4 regions of the Shinella sp. JR1-6 genome follow, and region 3 is predicted to be linked to each of the others. Evidence: predicted binding sites of a transcription regulator. Region 3 holds the regulator's gene; each other region holds the start of a gene.
The links. Region 3 encodes LexA, which represses DNA repair genes until DNA is damaged. Its sites were predicted from a motif close to TGTTCNNNNTGTGTTCNG; they were not measured.
Positions count from the first base shown of each region.

Region 1 (4,288 bases), on a different contig from region 3:
CGTAGACGCCGAGCACGCCGGCGATGGTGGCGGCGACGGCGGCGCTGGCGATGTAGATTGTGTTCGCCATGTCGGGCACGACCGGCGTCAGCATGGCGATGCCGAGCCTGCCGCCGACGAGGAGGAGCAGGCCGGAGAACAGCGCGCCCCAGAGGCCTGCATAGAACTGCATGGACCAGGGGTCCTCCTTCTGGGCGACGAGCCGCGTCAGGAGGAAGAACAGCGCGAGCGAGAGCGCCGACACGACGGGCAGCAACGCGATGGGGCCGACCTCCTGCAGGCTCGGCTGGATGACCAGCAGCGAGCCGAAGAAGCCGACGCCGCAGGCCGTGTAGCGCCGCCAGCCGATGGTCTCCTTGAGGAAGATCGAGCCGAGGATGGTCAGGATGATCGGCTCGACGAAGAAGATGGCGATAGCGTCGGCCAGTTCCATGACGGCGAGCGGTGTGACGAAGGTGATCATGGTGATCGCCATCAGAAGGCCGCGGGCGGCATGCAGGCCCATCTTCCGCCAGGTGACATCAAGAAGCGTGCCGCGCAGGAGGCAGATCGGCCCCAGAACGGTCATCTGGAAGAGCAGGCGCACGAAGGTGATTTCGGTCGCCGGCACGGCGGTGACCGCCAGTTTCGCGAAAATGTCGATGATCGGCGCGATGAGAACCGAGAGCACCATGAGGGAGAGCCCGAAGCTGACCTCGTTGCGCAGCGGCGTGATGGTGGCGGATGTGGTCATGCGTGTTCCCGGGCGCGGGTCCGTGCGTCCACCACCCGCCGGCACCAGACGGCAAAGGCGTCGACGGCGGGATCGCGGAGCGGCCGGCTCTCCTTGAGCGTTTCGTGACGCATGCCGCGATAGACTGTTGTGGTGATGTCCTCAAGCCGCGATTTTTTCAGTCGCCCGGCAAAGGCGTGCACCGCGTGGCCGAAATCCGTCGCCGGGTCCTCCTCGCCGCCGACGAGATGGATCGGCAAGCGCTTCGGCAGGCGTGCAATCCCTTCCGCCGAGGCATTGGCGAAGGTGACGGCGAAGATGTCGATCCACATCGCGACGTTGACGTCGAAGCCGCAGAGCGGGTCGGCGATATAGGCGTCCACCTCGGCGGGGTTATGCGACAGCCAGTCGAAATCCGTACGGCGGTTCGCGATGGCGCGGCCCCAGGTGCCGAAGGTCAGGCGCGGCAGCAGGCCGCTCGGCACATCGGATCCCTTCAGCATGCGTTCTGCCGCCAGCACGACCTGCGCCACGCGTCCGGAAAACCCCGGTTCGAGATTGGAGTTCCACACCGCGAGCGCGTCGATATCGCCAGGATGCGCCTGCGCGAAGGCGAGGGCCAGCAGGCCGCCCATCGAATGGCCGAAGAGCACGACCGGCAGGCCCGGATGCCGCGCCGCCGCATGGTCGCGCACGGCGCGCAGGTCCGCGATCACCCGGGCGATGCCGTCCTTGGGCGCGAACTGGCCGCGCGGGGCGTCCGGCGCGGTGGTGAAGCCGTGGCCGCGATGGTCGTGGGCATAGACATGAAACCCTTCCGCCGCCAGGCGTCCGGCAAATTCCGCGTAGCGTGCGCTGTGCTCGGCGAGGCCGTGGCTGACGAGCAGGATGCCGCGCGCCTCGCCCCGGGCGGCCTCGTGCCGCAGTGCAAGGCTCGCTCCACTTGGACTTTGCAGCATCGAAGCCAGCGAAAACACCGGTCTGTCCTCCCGTTTCGGCAAGGTCAACGCGATTTGCCGATGAAAGACAACGGGATACGGCGTGTATTTTTACGCTTTCTCCCGCATGTCGTGATTTTTCCGATTTATGGTTGCATTTTATGGATTTTTGGTTGTATATGATCTTGTTTTGTTCTTGTTCGGGAGCCGGTCATGATGACCAATGCCGCACTGATTTTCAAAGCCGCCCTTTCCCTCCTTGCTGCGTGCCTCCTTTTCCTCGCAAGTCCCGCGGCCGCCCAGACCGTACCGGCGAGCAGAGAGGGCCGCGAGGTGCTGTCCGTCAGCTGGCAGAAAGGCTACTGCGCCGCCCGGCCGAAGAGCCGCGGCTGTGCGGATTTCTCCACGAATGCGCCGGCGGCCCGGCAGTTCTCGCTGCTCAGCCGGTTCCAGGTGCGCAAGAGCTATTGCGGCATCGAGGCGGCGCTCAAGCAAAGGGCCCGCAAGGGCAAGTGGACGGAGTTGCCGGATATCGTGCTCGCTTCCGTCACGAAGGAGCGCCTGATGGCGGCCATGCCCGCCGCGCGCCTCGGCCTCGACCGCCAGCAATGGCTGCGCAGCGGCAGCTGCGTCGCGGTGTCCCCGGAGATCTACTACAGCCGCTCGCTCGACCTGCTCGATACGCTCAACGCCTCGCCGGTGCGTGCGCTCTTTTCACAGAAGGCGGGGGCGGCGGTCACCCTTGCCGAAGTGCGGGCCGCCTTCGACGCCGCCTTCGGCAAGGGGGCCGGCGAGCGCGTGCGGCTCAGCTGCCGCAAGACGGAGGGCGGCTCCGTCGTGACCGGCCTCACCATCGGCCTTGCCGGCGATGGTCCGACGCTGGCCGAGCGCATCGCCGCCGCCGTCCCGACGAAGTCGCGGTGCACCGAGGGTGTGACGGGCCCGGGGCAGGCGGGGTAGGGCAGCGCGAGCGGGCGGGGTGTCCTTCAGCCCGGACTGGCGAGATACCGGTCGGATTTGGGCACCGTGTCGCTTGCCGACGGTATCAACAGGATGCGGGGCGGGGTTTTCGCCGTGGGGCGCAGTGCGGCTTTCTTACATTGCCGCGGGCGGAGAATTCGCCTACATAGCGGGCAAATTTGTCCGATCCGGAGCGCGTTTGCATGGCACGTCAATTCATCTACCACATGTCGGGGCTCAACAAGGCCTACGGCGCCAAGAAAATTCTCGAAAACGTCAACCTGTCTTTCTATCCCGATGCCAAGATCGGCATCCTCGGCCCGAACGGCGCGGGTAAGTCGACGGTGCTGCGCATCATTGCCGGCCAGGACAAGGAATATACCGGCGAAGCCTGGCTCGCCGACGGTGCGACCGTCGGTTACCTGGAGCAGGAACCGCATCTCGACCCGACCAAGACCGCCTTCGAGAACGTCATGGTCGGCGTTGCCGACAAGACCGCCATCATCGACCGCTACAACGAGCTGATGATGAACTATTCCGACGAGACGGCGGACGAGGGCGCCAAGCTCCAGGATATCATCGACAGCCAGAATCTCTGGGACCTGGAACAGCAGGTCGAGATGGCGATGGAAGCGCTGCGCTGCCCGCCGAAGGATTCTGACGTCACGCTGCTGTCGGGGGGCGAACGCCGCCGCATCGCGCTCTGCCGCCTGCTGCTGTCGCAGCCGGACCTCCTGCTGCTCGACGAACCGACCAACCATCTCGATGCCGAAACCATCGCCTGGCTGGAAAAGCACCTGCGCGATTATCCGGGCGCCGTGATGATGATCACCCACGATCGCTACTTCCTCGACAACGTGACGGGCTGGATCCTCGAGCTCGACCGCGGCCGCGGCATTCCCTACGAAGGCAACTACTCTGCCTATCTCCAGGCCAAGGCCAAGCGCATGAAGCAGGAGAGCCGCGAGGAAGCCGGCCGCCAGAAGGCGCTGTCGCGCGAACAGGAGTGGATCGCCTCCAGCCCGAAGGCGCGTCAGGCGAAGTCCAAGGCCCGTATCAAGGCCTACGAACAGCTGGTCGATGCGGCGGAAAACATCCGGCCCGGCGACGCCCAGATCATCATCCCGGTCTCCGAGCGTCTCGGCAACGTGGTCATCGAGCTGGAAGGCATCAAGAAGGGCTTTGACGGTCGCACGCTGATCAACGACCTGTCGATCAAGCTGCCGCCGGGCGGCATCGTCGGCATTATCGGCCCGAACGGCGCCGGCAAATCGACGCTGTTCAAGATGATCACCGGCCAGGAAACGCCCGATAGCGGCTCGATCCGTATCGGCGACACCGTGCACCTCGGCTATGTCGACCAGAGCCGCGACGCGCTCGACGGCAACAAGACCGTCTGGGAGGAAATCTCGGGTGGCGCCGAAGTCGTCAAGCTCGGCAAGTTCGAGATGAATTCGCGCGCCTATTGCGGGGCCTTCAATTTCAAGGGTGGCGACCAGCAGCAGAAGGTCGGCAATCTTTCGGGCGGCCAGCGCAACCGCGTGCACCTTGCCAAGATGCTGAAGGCCGGCGGCAACGTGCTGCTGCTCGACGAACCGACCAACGACCTCGACACGGAAACGCTCGGTGCGCTTGAAAGCGCGCTTGAGAGCTTTGCCGGTTGCGCGATCATCATCAG
Region 1 is NZ_SHMI01000004.1:132,252-136,539, forward strand. Features, by position in the region: gene EXZ48_RS08310 (DMT family transporter) at 1-733, opposite strand, end outside; gene EXZ48_RS08315 (lysophospholipase) at 730-1,719, opposite strand; gene EXZ48_RS08320 (ribonuclease) at 1,864-2,610, shown strand; gene ettA (energy-dependent translational throttle protein EttA) at 2,814-4,288, shown strand, end outside.
Region 1: EXZ48_RS08320 (ribonuclease) is a predicted target of LexA. The motif match lies at 1,831-1,848, and genes of this name have one in related genera.

Region 2 (4,288 bases), on a different contig from region 3:
GACGGTGCGCGGGCTTGCCCGTTCCTTCTGGGCCTTCGCCTGGTGCCTTCCCGCCTTTGCCGTCATCTGGGCGTCCTGGCGGCTCTATTTTCTCGGCAGCATGCCGGCGGGAACACCTGCCGGCCTCCCCTTCTTCGTCAAGCTCCTGGTGATCGACGTGGCGGGCTGGCTGCTGCCCCTGGTGCTGCTTCTGGCGCTTGCGCGCCCGCTCGGCTACGGCAGGCATCTGGCAACCGTCGTGACGGCGGGCAACTGGATCGCCGTGCCCTTCGCCTATGCGGCGGCGATCCCCTTCGCGCTGACGCTGGTTCTGCCGGGGAGCGCGCCCTTTGCCGGCCTGCTGCTCTATGCGGTCTTCGGCGCCAGCGTCGTGCTGCAATTCCGCCTCGTCTGGATGTGTGTCGGCAAGCAGACGCTGCTCGCCTCCGCCATCACGGCGATCTACGTGCTGCCGCCGATGATTGCCGGGCAGCAATTGCAACAGGCTCTCGGCACGCTGCCGGGCTGACCGGCATTCCTGCGTCCGGAAACGGTTAGTAGTCGACAGCCATGAAGTAGAGCCCGTCCGGCGGCGCAACGGGGCCGCAGGCCTTGCGGTCACGCGCCTCAAGCGCGCTGCGCACATCCTCCGGCGTCCACTTGCCCTCCCCCGCCAGCTTCAGCGTGCCGGCGAAGGAGCGGATCTGGTTGTGCAGAAAGCTCTGCGCCGAAACGCGCATCTCGATCAGGTCGCCGCTGCGCGTCACGTCCAGCCGGTCGATGGTGCGCACCGGGCTGTTCGCCTGGCATTGGGCAGCCCGGAAGGTCGTGAAATCATGCCTGCCGACCAGCATCTGCCCGGCGGCATGCATCATCTGGTGGTCGAGCGTCCTGGTCACAAACCAGGCCCGGTTCGCCTCCAGCGCCAACGGCGCCGGGCGTGAGATGATGCGGTAGAGATAGTGCCGCTTCACCGCCGAGAAGCGGGCGTCGAAATCATCGGGCACCTCAGCGGCATCGAGGATCACGACCCGCTCGCGGGCCATGCCGAGATGGGCGTTGAGCGCGTTGCGCAGCGTGTGGTCCTTCCATACCCGTGAAAGATCCGCATGGGCCACCTGCCCCATGGCATGCACGCCGGAATCCGTGCGCCCCGCGCCGCGGATCGAGACGGCCTCGCCCGTCAGCGACAGGATGGCCGCCTCGATGGCCCCCTGCACGGAGTGCCCGTTGTCCTGCCTCTGCCAGCCGACATAGGGCGTGCCGTCATACTCGATGCGGAGGCGGTAGCGCGGCATCAGCCGATGACCTGGCCGGCCGCGACCGGCGTGCCGCGAAGGAAATCCGCTGCGTCGAGCGGCTTGCCGCCCGCCTTCTGCAGGCGCACGAGCCGCACGGCTTCGCCATCACCGCAGGCGACCGTGAGCCGGTCGTCGAGAACCGTGCCGGCAGCCTTCGCCGTGGTTTCACTCGCCCGCGCACTCGCCAGCACCTTCACCCGCTCCGACTTGCCGCCGACCGGCAGCTCGAACCAGGCGCCGGGTAAGGGCGAGAGACCGCGGATATGGTTGTGCACATCGCCGGCCGGGCGGGAAAAATCGATGCGGGTCTCGGTCTTGTCGATCTTGGCGGCGTAGAGCACGCCCGTCTCGGCTTGCGGGGTCAACGGCAGGTCGCCGGCCTCCAGCTTTGCCATGGCCTCCGTCATCAGGGCGCCACCTGCCTGCATCAGGGCGTCATGCAGCTCGCCGGCCGTCATGCCGTCGCCGATCGCCACCCGGCGGGTGAGCGCGACCGGGCCGGTATCAAGCCCCTTTTCCATCTGCATGACCATCATGCCGGTTTCCGCATCACCCGCCATGATCGCCCGCTGGATGGGTGCCGCGCCGCGCCAGCGGGGCAGCAGCGAGGCATGGCCGTTGTAGCAGCCGAGCCGGGTACCGGTCAGGATCGCCTCCGGCAGCAGGAGACCATAGGCGACGACGACGGCGACGTCCGCCTTCAGCGCGTGAAAGGCCGCGCGATCGGCCTCCTCGCGGAAATTGAGCGGCGTGAAGACCGGAAGCCCAAGCTTTTCCGCCGCCTGGTGCACCGGCGACTTCACCAGTTCGAGGCCACGGCGGCCGGCCGGGCGGGGCGGCTGCGAATAGACGGCGACGATCTCGTGGCCGGCTTTCACCAACGCCTCCAGCGTCGGCACGGAGAAATCCGGCGTGCCCATGAAGATGATGCGAAGGGCCATCGGTCAGCCTCCATGAAAGCAATACCGGCAAAGGCGCGAAGCGTTTTGCCTCGGCATTGCGGGAAAACGGAAACCTGGGCGGTTGTCGCCTCAGAGCGCCTTGCTGCCACGCAGCTTCGCCGCCTTGGTGAATTTGCGGATCACCATCTCGCGCTTCAGCTTCGAAATATGGTCGATGAACAGCACGCCGTTGAGGTGATCGATCTCGTGCTGAAGACAGGTCGCCAGCAGCCCGTCGGCCTCCGTCAGCTGCTCCTTGCCGTCCCGGTCGAGGTGCTTGACGGTGATGACGGCAGGACGCTCGACCTCGGCATAATAGTCCGGGATCGACAGGCAACCCTCCTCGTAGACCGAGCGGGTATCCGAAGCGGAGACGACTTCCGGATTGATGAAGACGAGTGGCTTCTTGTCCTCGCCCTCCTTCGAGACGTCGAGCACCAGCATGCGGCGCGCCACACCGATCTGGATGGCGGCAAGGCCGATGCCCGGCGCATCGTACATGGTTTCCAGCATGTCGTCGGCGAGCTTCTTCACCTCGCTGTCGATGGTCTCGATGGGCTTCGAAACCTGGCGGAGGATCGGATCGGGAAGGATAATCAGCGGCTTGATGGTCATGCGCCTCCTTAGCGCGGTTTTTTGACGCTTTCAATCGGCTTCGACTGCCGCCGGCGCTGCAGTGCGCGCACCTCTGTTCACGTTATGATCTGGTTTCCGCCGCAATCCGTGTTATGGTCGCGGCATGATCGATCCGACCTTTGACATGTTGCTTGCCTCCTTCCTCACTCGACTTGGCGGCCCCGGCCCGGCACTCATGCTGCTCGCAGCCGCGCTGATCGCCGTTTTCGGCCTCCTTTCGGCCCGCCGCAGCCAGGCGCGCCAGCGCGAGGCTGCGGGCATAGCGGAGTTGCGCTTTGCCGAACTCCTGAAGGCGCAGACGGAAATGCAGGGACGCGTCGCCGCCATGGCCGAGGTCTTCGGCTCCAAGCAGTCGGAAACAAACCAGGCGATCAATGCCAGGCTCGACGGCCTGACGCAGCGGCTCGGCCAGTCGATCTCAGAACAGACCCGCTCGACGCACGAAAACCTGCGCCGCCTGCAGGAACGGCTTGCCGTCATCGACAATGCGCAGAGCAACATCCAGTCACTGGCGAAAGACGTGGTCGGCCTCCAGGCGATCCTGTCGAACAAGCAGACGCGCGGCGCCTTCGGCCAGTCGCGCATGGAGACGATCATCGCCGATGCCATGCCATCGGGCGCCTACCAGTTCCAGGCGCAGCTTTCCAACGGCGTCAGACCGGATTGCACGATCCGCATGCCGAACGGCCAGCCGCCCCTCGTCATCGATGCGAAATTTCCGCTCGAGGCATGGAATGCCCTGTCGGACGGACGCTCTCCCGAGGCCGCCAAGCTCGCCGCGCAACAATTCCGCCGCGACATGGAGACCCATATCCGCGATATCGCCGAAAAGTACCTGCTGGCCGGCGAGACGCAGGACACCGCCTTCCTCTTCGTGCCCTCGGAATCGATCTTCGCCAGCATCCACGAGAATTTCGAGGCTATCGTGCAGCGGGCACACCGGGCACGCATCGTCATCGTCTCGCCATCGCTGCTGATGCTCTCCGTGCAGGTATTGCAGGCGCTTCTGAAGGATCAGCGCATGCGCGAGCAGGCCCATGTCATCCAGGGCGAGGTCGCCAGGCTGATGGACGATTTGACGCGGCTCGACGACCGGGTGCGCAAGCTTTCCGGTCATTTCACCGCAGCCCAGAAGGATGTCGACCTCATCCTGACCTCGACAGAGAAGCTCACGCGGCGCGGCGCGCGCATCGGGGACATGGATTTCGAGGCAACCGCACCGCTTTCTCCACCGGCGGAGGCGGCTGTCGAGACCCGAACGGGACAGCTTCGCCTGAGGGTGGTTGACGAAGACTGACCGCCTCGGGCAGTGTCCGGCGGAAACCATAAGGGGCACCTCTCATGATCACCGTCTTCGGCTCCATCAACATGGACCTCATCGCCACGCCAGAACGCCTGCCGAAGCCGGGCGAGACGGTGATGGGCAGCAGC
Region 2 is NZ_SHMI01000006.1:352,753-357,040, forward strand. Features, by position in the region: gene EXZ48_RS13990 (hypothetical protein) at 1-508, shown strand, start outside; gene truA (tRNA pseudouridine(38-40) synthase TruA) at 534-1,277, opposite strand; gene fmt (methionyl-tRNA formyltransferase) at 1,277-2,221, opposite strand; gene def (peptide deformylase) at 2,312-2,836, opposite strand; gene EXZ48_RS14010 (DNA recombination protein RmuC) at 2,982-4,154, shown strand; gene EXZ48_RS14015 (ribokinase) at 4,199-4,288, shown strand, end outside.
Region 2: EXZ48_RS14010 (DNA recombination protein RmuC) is a predicted target of LexA. The motif match lies at 2,911-2,928, and genes of this name have one in related genera.

Region 3 (4,288 bases):
TACGGATGCTCCAGCGCCGGCGCGATGATGTCGTGTTTCCACGCGCGTTCCAGCCGAGCCATATCGTCACCGAGGCGGAAGCTTAAAACCGCTTTATCGGCTATTTGAAGGGTCTTTAAATGCTCTTGAAGATGGGGCGGAAGGCTGGAAACCCGTACCTGATACTGGATGCCGGAGCGACCGCCACGGCCGTGGAAGGTGCGGACTTCAAGGGCGTCGCCCCGCCATACCTGACCGCTTCTTGCCAATGAAAGTGCGCGGCGCGCTTTACGAAATGATATTCCTGCCACTTGGGCAAAGTCGTCTGCCGTAAGCCAGTTCGACATTTAGGCCGCCCGTCGTTCGATAGCTTTCAAGATCGTCTCCACGAGACGTTTGGCGTTCTCGCTACAAATGTCGCCGCTTAGTGACTGTTCAGCGGTCCTGCGAACAACGCCATTGGCTTTGCACCATGCATTGAAGGAGGAACCTTGAAGGATGAACTCTACGCGAACGTAGACCAGAAGCTCCTTCGAAGGAGTTTTGGATTTGGCTTTCATTTCAAGGCACACCTTGATAAAACTGCATTATGCAGACCGCATGTCCGCACAATGCAGATGTCATGCGGCTCCGTCCGCATTTTGTAGACGAGGGTGCCTGTGAGCGATGCGACAACGTTAAATGTGCCAGAGATTTTGGATCGGATGAAAGCGGCGTGTGGCATAAACACGGATGCCAATCTCGCTACTCATCTTGGAGTTTCAAACAAAACAGTTTCCTCATGGCGATCCAGAAATTCCTTGCCAATCGAGGCAGTCCTCCAGCTAACTGTAGAGACTGGCCGCAAGATCGATTTCTTTCTCTTCGGTGAAGATCGCACGCCTCTGTCGGGCGAAGATTTTGTTCAGCTTTTTAAGTTTGAAGATTTAACAATCAGAGATTTTGAGATCGCCGGAGAGGCCATAATCGCTGAATTGCTCGGTCAATTTGCGGCCGAGGAATTGGCGTTCATGAGCGAGAGCGAGGTAACCGAGGCTGGGAAAAGCTTAGGGGCGGCAATTCTGCGTACCCTTGCATTGGTTCGACATGAGCGGCGGTCGCTTCTTGACAGTGGTAAGATGGATGAAGCCGCATTCGATGAGTATGGTCGAAAGAGTTTCCGCAGTGATTTACCTCATTTCATAAGAGCAATTGAAAACCGGACGGAGCGCCGCAAAAAGCAGGGTCCGCAATAGGGTCCGCAATCCCACGTGGGGTGATCGGCCATGAAGGTTAAGGGCCGCAATAATCGTTGTATTTTCAATTAGTTATTATATCCGCTGGAATGGCCGTGTTTGGGGTTACCAATTGGCGCATTGGGAACCCCCACTTTCGCGGCAAAAGCCCTTTAAAAACAAGGCAGCGCCTGTTTTTGAATTCCAGATTATCTATGCGCGCTATTCCGGATTAGCTCGCGCGCCTCCACCAGTACTATTATTGTTTCAGCAGCCCCTTGCAGAACACATATGGAACAGATAGTGTCTGTTCTGGATTTGTTTCACTCGATTCTCGGTGGAGGAGCCATGCTCACGCGGAAACAACAGGAACTTCTCCTGTTCATTCATGAACGGATGAAGGAGTCCGGTATTCCTCCCTCCTTCGACGAGATGAAGGACGCGCTGGATCTCGCGTCGAAATCGGGCATCCACCGCCTCATCACGGCGCTGGAGGAACGCGGCTTCATCCGGCGCCTGCCGAACCGGGCCCGCGCGCTCGAGGTGATAAAGCTTCCCGAAGCCTATGCCCAGAGCCTGCAGCCGCGCCGCGGCTTTTCACCTGCCGTCATCGAGGGCAGTCGCGGCAAGCAGCCCCCCGCTCCCGTCGCCGCCCCGCCGCGGCGCACGCCCGTGGCCGAGGTTTCCTCATCCGTCTCCGTTCCTGTCATGGGCCGCATCGCTGCCGGCGTGCCGATCTCCGCCATCCAGAACAACACCCATGACATCACCGTTCCAGCCGAGATGATCGGCAACGGCGATCACTATGCGCTGGAGGTCAAGGGCGATTCGATGATCGAGGCCGGCATTCTCGATGGCGACACGGTGATCATCCGCACGGCGAGCAGCGCCAATCCCGGCGAAATCATCGTGGCGCTTGTCGACGACGAGGAAGCCACGCTGAAGCGCTTCCGCCGCAAGGGCGCGTCGATCGCGCTCGAAGCGGCAAACCCCGCCTACGAGACCCGCATCTTCGGGCCGGACCGGGTAAAAATCCAGGGCAAGCTGGTTGGCCTCATTCGCCGCTATCACTGATCGCCCTGCGGATCGAAACTGCCTGTGCGCCAGTCGTAGCTGCGGTGGCGGGCCCAGGGCCGGTCGAGACTTTCCACGGCTGGTGTGACCTGCGCAGCTGAAAAGATGTTGGATAGGCCTTCGGCGTCCGGGTGGATTTCGAGGGCGCCGGTTCGCCTCAGGTGACGCGCCGTCACCAGGCGCGCACCCGAGCGGCAAGCCTCGAGCCGCAGGGCCAGGGACACGACGACGAGGTCGGCAGCGTCGCAGGCCGTGCCCAGGAAGGCGACGTCGTCGAGGGTCACGATCCGCCAGCCGCTTGGCGAGACGGCGGCACAGAAGGCCTTTGCCTCGCAGACGAAGCCATTGCCGGCCCGGGCCTCCGCGAGCGCGGACGCCATGGCGTCCCTCGCCTTCTGCCGGTCGGCCGTGCGCCGGGGCTTGTTTCGGCTTTCTGCAGCACCCGTGGTGCTGACGGCTTCTTCAAGGGTCAAGCCGGCGCTTCTGCGGATCTCCGGTTTTACAAGTTCGCCGAGCCGAAGGGCGCGCCGCCACTGCGAATAGATGAAGTCTGGCGGTCTTGCCCGGTTTGTGGCGACGGTTTCGCCGCGAAGGATGGCAACGAGGCGGCCATCCTCGGACACCAGCGCTTCCGGCGTGGCACCTCCAGCCGGAAAGCAGGCGATGGCGAGGCCGATCCCGACAAGCAGCGTTCCCGCATGGCGCAGCCGCGTGCGCAGGATGCAGACAAGCCCGCCACCAAGGCCGATCAGCAGGAACGCAATCGAGGGAATGCGGCCGGTGACGATCTCGCCCTTCCAGCTCGCAACCCATGTCGACAGCGCGATCATCCACTCGATGCCCTTGCCCATGATCGCGAAGGGCACGCCATCGAGGCCGAAAGGCATGAGCAGTACGGCGATGAGGCCGAAGGGCATGACGATCGCGCTGATGACAGGCATGGCGAGCAAGTTGCCGGCAAGTCCATAGGCCGGGATGCGATGGAAATGGCCGATGGAATAGATCAGGGTCGAGAACCCGCCGATCAGCGAGGACAGGAGCAGCCCGCCGAAGAAGCGCCCCAGCGCACCACCGAACAGTTTCAGGCGCCCTCCCTCGCCCTCGCGGCGGACAGGACGTTCCCGCCAGGCCGCATAGCCGGCGACGAGCCCGAGCGTTGCGGCATAGGACATCTGGAAGCCCGGATTGGTGACGGCCGACGGTGTCACGGCAAGGATGACGATGGCCGAGAGTGCCACGTTGCGCAGGCTGATCGCCGCACGGCCGAACAGCACCGCCACCAGCATGATGCAGATCATGATCCACGAGCGCACGGCGGAGATCGCACCGCCCGAAACGAGGATATAGAGCGTCACCATGACGAGCGCGCCGGCGGCGGCAATCTTCTTGGCGGGATAGCGTTCGGAAAAGCCCGGGATCAGTGCCATCAGAACGCGGGCGCCGACGAGGAAAGTGCCAGCGGCGAGCACCATGTTGAGCCCGGAAATGGCCAGCACATGGGCAAGCCCCGCCTCTCGCAATGCCTCCACCGTTTCCGGGCTGATCGCCCGCTGCTCCGCCGTCACCAGGGCCGCGGCGATCGCGCCGGCATCGCCGCCAATCCGCCCGCGGATATGCTCGGTGAGGTTGTTGCGCCAGGTCGCGACCGTCTGTCGAATCCGACCCTCGACGCCCGGCTCGGCCACTGCAACCGCACGCGGGGCCTGATAGAAGTAGCCGACCGCGCCGGTGCCGGCGAAATAGGCGTCGAAGGCGAAGTCGTTGAGGCCGGAAAGCGCCGGGCCAGAGGGCGGCCCGAGCCGTGCCCGTCCGGTTATCCCACCGCCGATCGGGATCGGCGCATGCCGACTGCGGGCGAGGAGCGTCACCACGCCGGGCGGGCGTTTGAGCACCGGGTCGCGTGTCGTATCGAGCGCGATGCGGTAGCGGATCGCACCCCGTTCGTCACTCTCGCGCGCCAGCACCCGCCCGCTGACATCGGTGGTAACGGGCGCATCAAGCACGACCGTATCGAGCCGCGC
Region 3 is NZ_SHMI01000005.1:168,269-172,556, reverse strand. Features, by position in the region: gene EXZ48_RS10745 (helix-turn-helix domain-containing protein) at 1-326, opposite strand, end outside; gene EXZ48_RS10740 (helix-turn-helix domain-containing protein) at 639-1,214, shown strand; gene lexA (transcriptional repressor LexA) at 1,542-2,267, shown strand; gene EXZ48_RS10730 (ComEC/Rec2 family competence protein) at 2,261-4,288, opposite strand, start outside.

Region 4 (4,288 bases), 190 kb from region 3:
GCCGGGGATACGGTCGAGAATGTCCGTCGGCTGCGTCTCGTAGCGGGCGAGGATGCCCATGCCGAGCGCCAGGACGAAGAACAGCGTGGCAAGGATCGCCGTGGTGCGCGTCAGGGCATTGGCCGTGCCGCGCGCCGACATGAAGCCGGAGCCGCCACCGATGCCGAGGCCGCCGCCTTCAGACCGCTGAATCAGCACGACGCCGATCAGCGCGACGACGACCATGAGATAGATGACGAGCAAGATGGTCTGCATGTTTTCGGTATCCCGGCCAGATGGCCCAAATGTCAGGTTTGCGGCTCAATATACCAAGCCGCGCACCATTCCAAGCCCTAGGTGTCGATCCGTCTGCCCTTTTCGGGCCGACGGAAGGGATCAGGCGGTCAGCGCTTCATATGCGCGGTAGATGGCGAGGAAATCGTCGGATTTCAAGCTCGCCCCGCCGATCAGCGCGCCGTCGACATTGGCGACGCCCATCAGTTCCTGTGCATTGCCCGGCTTCACCGAGCCGCCATAGAGGATGCGCATCTTGGTGCCCTCGCCGGCAAAACGGCCGGCCAGCTCCGCGCGCATGAAGGCGTGCGCTTCCTCGACGTCACCGGCCGTCGGCGTCAGGCCGGTGCCGATCGCCCAGACGGGCTCATAGGCGATCACGGTGTTTTCTGCCGTTGCGCCATCCGGCACGGAGGCTGCAAGCTGCGTCTTCAGCACGTCGAGTGTCTTGCCCGCCTTGCGCTCGTCGCCGGTCTCGCCGATGCAGATGATCGCGACGAGGTCGTTCGCATAGGCGATCTCCGCCTTGGCACGCACCAAAGCGTCGCTTTCCTTGTGGTCGGTGCGGCGCTCGGAATGGCCGACGATGACATGGGTGCCGAAGCAGTCGGCGATCATTTCCGCCGAGACGTCGCCGGTATGGGCGCCGGAGGCCTTTTCGTGGCAGTCCTGCGCGCCGATCATCAGCGGACTGTCGTCGCAGAGCGCCGTCGCGACATAGAGCAGCGTCGCCGGCGGGCAGATCAGCGTCTCGACCTTGTCGGAAAGCGGCCCCTTCACGCCTTCGGCCATCGCCTTGATCTGGTCGAGCGATGCGCGCGTGCCGTTCATCTTCCAGTTCCCGGCAACGAGCGGGGTTACATCCGGTGTCATGAGACCTCCCTGTCCTTGAAATTCGTGTGGTTTGCGGCGTAGCAAATCGGCGCCTATTGCGCAAACAACCAGTTGAGCGTCTCGCGCCAGTCGGTCATGCGCACGGGCGTGCCGTGGCCACCGGTCTGGAACAGCACGAAGCGCGCCGGCACACCGGCCTTGCGCAGCCGGCGGAACACCGCGATCTGGTCGTTTGCGGCATAGACGCTGTCGCTGTCGCCATGGGTGAAGAACACCGGCAGCTTCGCCTTGAAGGCCGGCGTCTTGCCGTAGTCGCCGTCCGCCGCCCCGCCCATCAGCACCATGCCGGCAAGGCTTTTCACCGCCGCCGGATCGCGCGCCACGCGGGCGCAGATGAAGCTGCCCATCGAGGCGCAGGCGAGGATGACCGGGGCATCCGGCGAAAGCGCCTTGGCCGTCAGGATGAGGCCGGAGATGCGCGCGGCGCCCTTGTCGTCGAAGGAGGGAACGCTCGGGGCGTAATAGACCCCGCCATTCTGCAGGGCGAGGTTCTTCAGCCGGTTGAAATTGCCGCCGAAATTCCAGTCGTTGTTGCCGAGCCGCCGGTCGCCGCCGCGGCCGTGGATGAAGATGACCGTGAAGGCCGCGCCCTCCCCCTTGCCGGTCATCGCGACGTCGATCGGCCCGGCCGGCGTGTCGATCGTCACATTCTTCTGCCCCTTCTTCACCGCGGTCGAGACATAGGCCGCCTTCACCCGGCGCTCCGGCACCTGGTCACGACCGTTGATGTCGCGCAGTTCCTGGTAGTCGACGACCGTGAGCGCCCCGTCGTCGCTCGTCTCCACAACGGTGCCGTAGCCGAACAGGTCGTCTTTCCAGGGCTTCAGGCTCAGCGCCGCCGCCTCGCCGGCCATCGAGCAGGCAAGGGCCGCGGCCCAAAACAGCCGGGAAAGGCAATGAACTGTGGACTGACGCATGAACTGTGGCTCCCTGGAGGCTGCGATACTTGCCATCCGCCCGCCCGCAACGCAATCCTCCGCCAGCGGTTGGCGCGGCTTGGCGCATCCTTGAGGCCGGTCAGACCATCCGGCATCGCACGAATGCGGCCGAAGGCGGACGGGGCGGCACGCCGTCCCGGCATCGCGAAAGCCCACGGAATCTGGCAGAGTCGCAAGTGATTCGCTAAACGACATTTTTTGCGCCAGACCCCGGTCCGTCACGGACCGGCGGGGAAACTGGCAAACGGAACAAAATCTGAACGGCCCATGCAAGACGACAGCAACGACCTCTTCGCCAACATGCCCTCCCAGCCCGCCACGCCGCCGGTCGAAAAGCCCGCTGTGGCGGCCGCCCCTGCCCGCGAGGCGCGCCCTGCCCCGCCGAGCGAAGGCACCGGCGGCTACGACGCCTCGGCGATCCGCGTGCTGGAAGGTCTCGAACCGGTCCGCATGCGCCCCGGCATGTATATCGGCGGCACGGACGAGAAGGCGCTGCACCACCTCTTCGCCGAAGTCATCGACAACTCGATGGACGAGGCCGTCGCCGGCCACGCCAATTTCATCGAGGTCAATCTCGATGCCGAAGGCTACCTGTCCGTCACCGACAACGGCCGCGGCATCCCGGTCGAGAACCATCCCCAGATGCCGGGCAAGTCGACGCTGGAGGTCATCCTCACGGTCCTGCATGCCGGCGGCAAGTTCGACGGCAAGGCCTACGAGACCTCGGGTGGCCTGCACGGCGTCGGCGTCTCGGTCGTCAACGCCCTCTCCGACCATCTCGAGGTCGAGGTCGCCCGCAACAAGAAGCTCTACCGCCAGCGCTTTTCGCGCGGCAAGCCGGTCGGCGGCCTGGAGGAGCTCGGCGACGTGCACAACCGCCGCGGCACCAAGGTGCGCTTCCATCCGGACCCGGAAATTTTTGGCGCGCACGCCCATTTCGATCCGGCCCGCGTCTTCCGCATGGCCCGGTCCAAGGCCTATCTCTTCGGCGGCGTCGAGATCCGCTGGAGCTGCGACCCGTCGCTGCTGCCCGAGGGTTCGGAAACCCCGGAAAAGGCGGTCTTCCACTTCCCCGGAGGCCTCAAGGACTATCTCCAGGCGACGCTCGGCAAGGACTACACCGTCACCCGCGAGATCTTTGCGGGCAAGAGCGAGAAATCGGGCGGCCACGGCTCGCTGGAATGGGCCGTCACCTGGTACGGCGGCGATTCGCTGATCCACTCCTACTGCAACACGATTCCGACGGCCGACGGCGGCACGCACGAGGCGGGCCTGCGCATCGCGCTCACCAAGGGCCTGAAGAATTATGCCGAGCTGACGCAGAACAAGCGTGCCGCCGCCATCACCACCGACGACGTGATGATCTCGGCCGTCGGCATGCTCTCCGTCTTCATCCGCGAGCCGGAATTCGTCGGCCAGACGAAGGACAAGCTTGCCAGCGTTGAAGCCCAGCGCATCGTAGAGAACGCGCTGCGCGACCCCTTCGACCACTATCTCGCCGACAATCCGGGCGAAGCCGCAAAGCTGCTCGACTGGGTGATCGAGCGTGCCGAAGAGCGCCTGCGCCGCCGCAAGGAAAAGGAAGTCAGCCGCAAGACCGCCGTGCGCAAGCTGCGCCTGCCGGGAAAGCTGGCCGACTGCTCGCAGAATTCCGCCGAAGGCGCCGAACTCTTCATCGTCGAAGGCGATTCGGCCGGCGGCTCGGCCAAGCAGGCGCGCAACCGTGCCAACCAGGCGATCCTCCCGCTCCGCGGCAAGATCCTCAACGTCGCCAGCGCCGGCCGTGAAAAACTCGGCGCCAACCAGCAGATCTCCGACCTGGTGCAGGCGCTCGGCTGCGGCACGCGTTCGAAATACCGCGAGGACGACCTGCGCTATGAGCGCGTCATCGTGATGACCGACGCCGACGTCGACGGTGCGCACATCGCCTCGCTGCTCATCACCTTCTTCTATCAGGAAATGCCCGACCTCATCCGTGGCGGCCATCTCTATCTCGCCGTGCCGCCGCTTTACCGCCTCAGCCAAGGCGGCAAGACGCTCTATGCCCGTGACGACCCGCATCGCGAGGAACTGATGCGCACCGTGTTCAACGGCCGCGGCAAGGTGGAGATCGGCCGCTTCAAGGGCCTCGGCGAGATGCTGCCGGCGCAGCTCAAGGAAACCACGATGGATCCGTCGAAGCG
Region 4 is NZ_SHMI01000005.1:355,726-360,013, forward strand. Features, by position in the region: gene secG (preprotein translocase subunit SecG) at 1-255, opposite strand, end outside; gene tpiA (triose-phosphate isomerase) at 376-1,146, opposite strand; gene EXZ48_RS11660 (alpha/beta hydrolase) at 1,200-2,084, opposite strand; gene parE (DNA topoisomerase IV subunit B) at 2,373-4,288, shown strand, end outside.
Region 4: parE (DNA topoisomerase IV subunit B) is a predicted target of LexA. The motif match lies at 2,351-2,368, and genes of this name have one in related genera.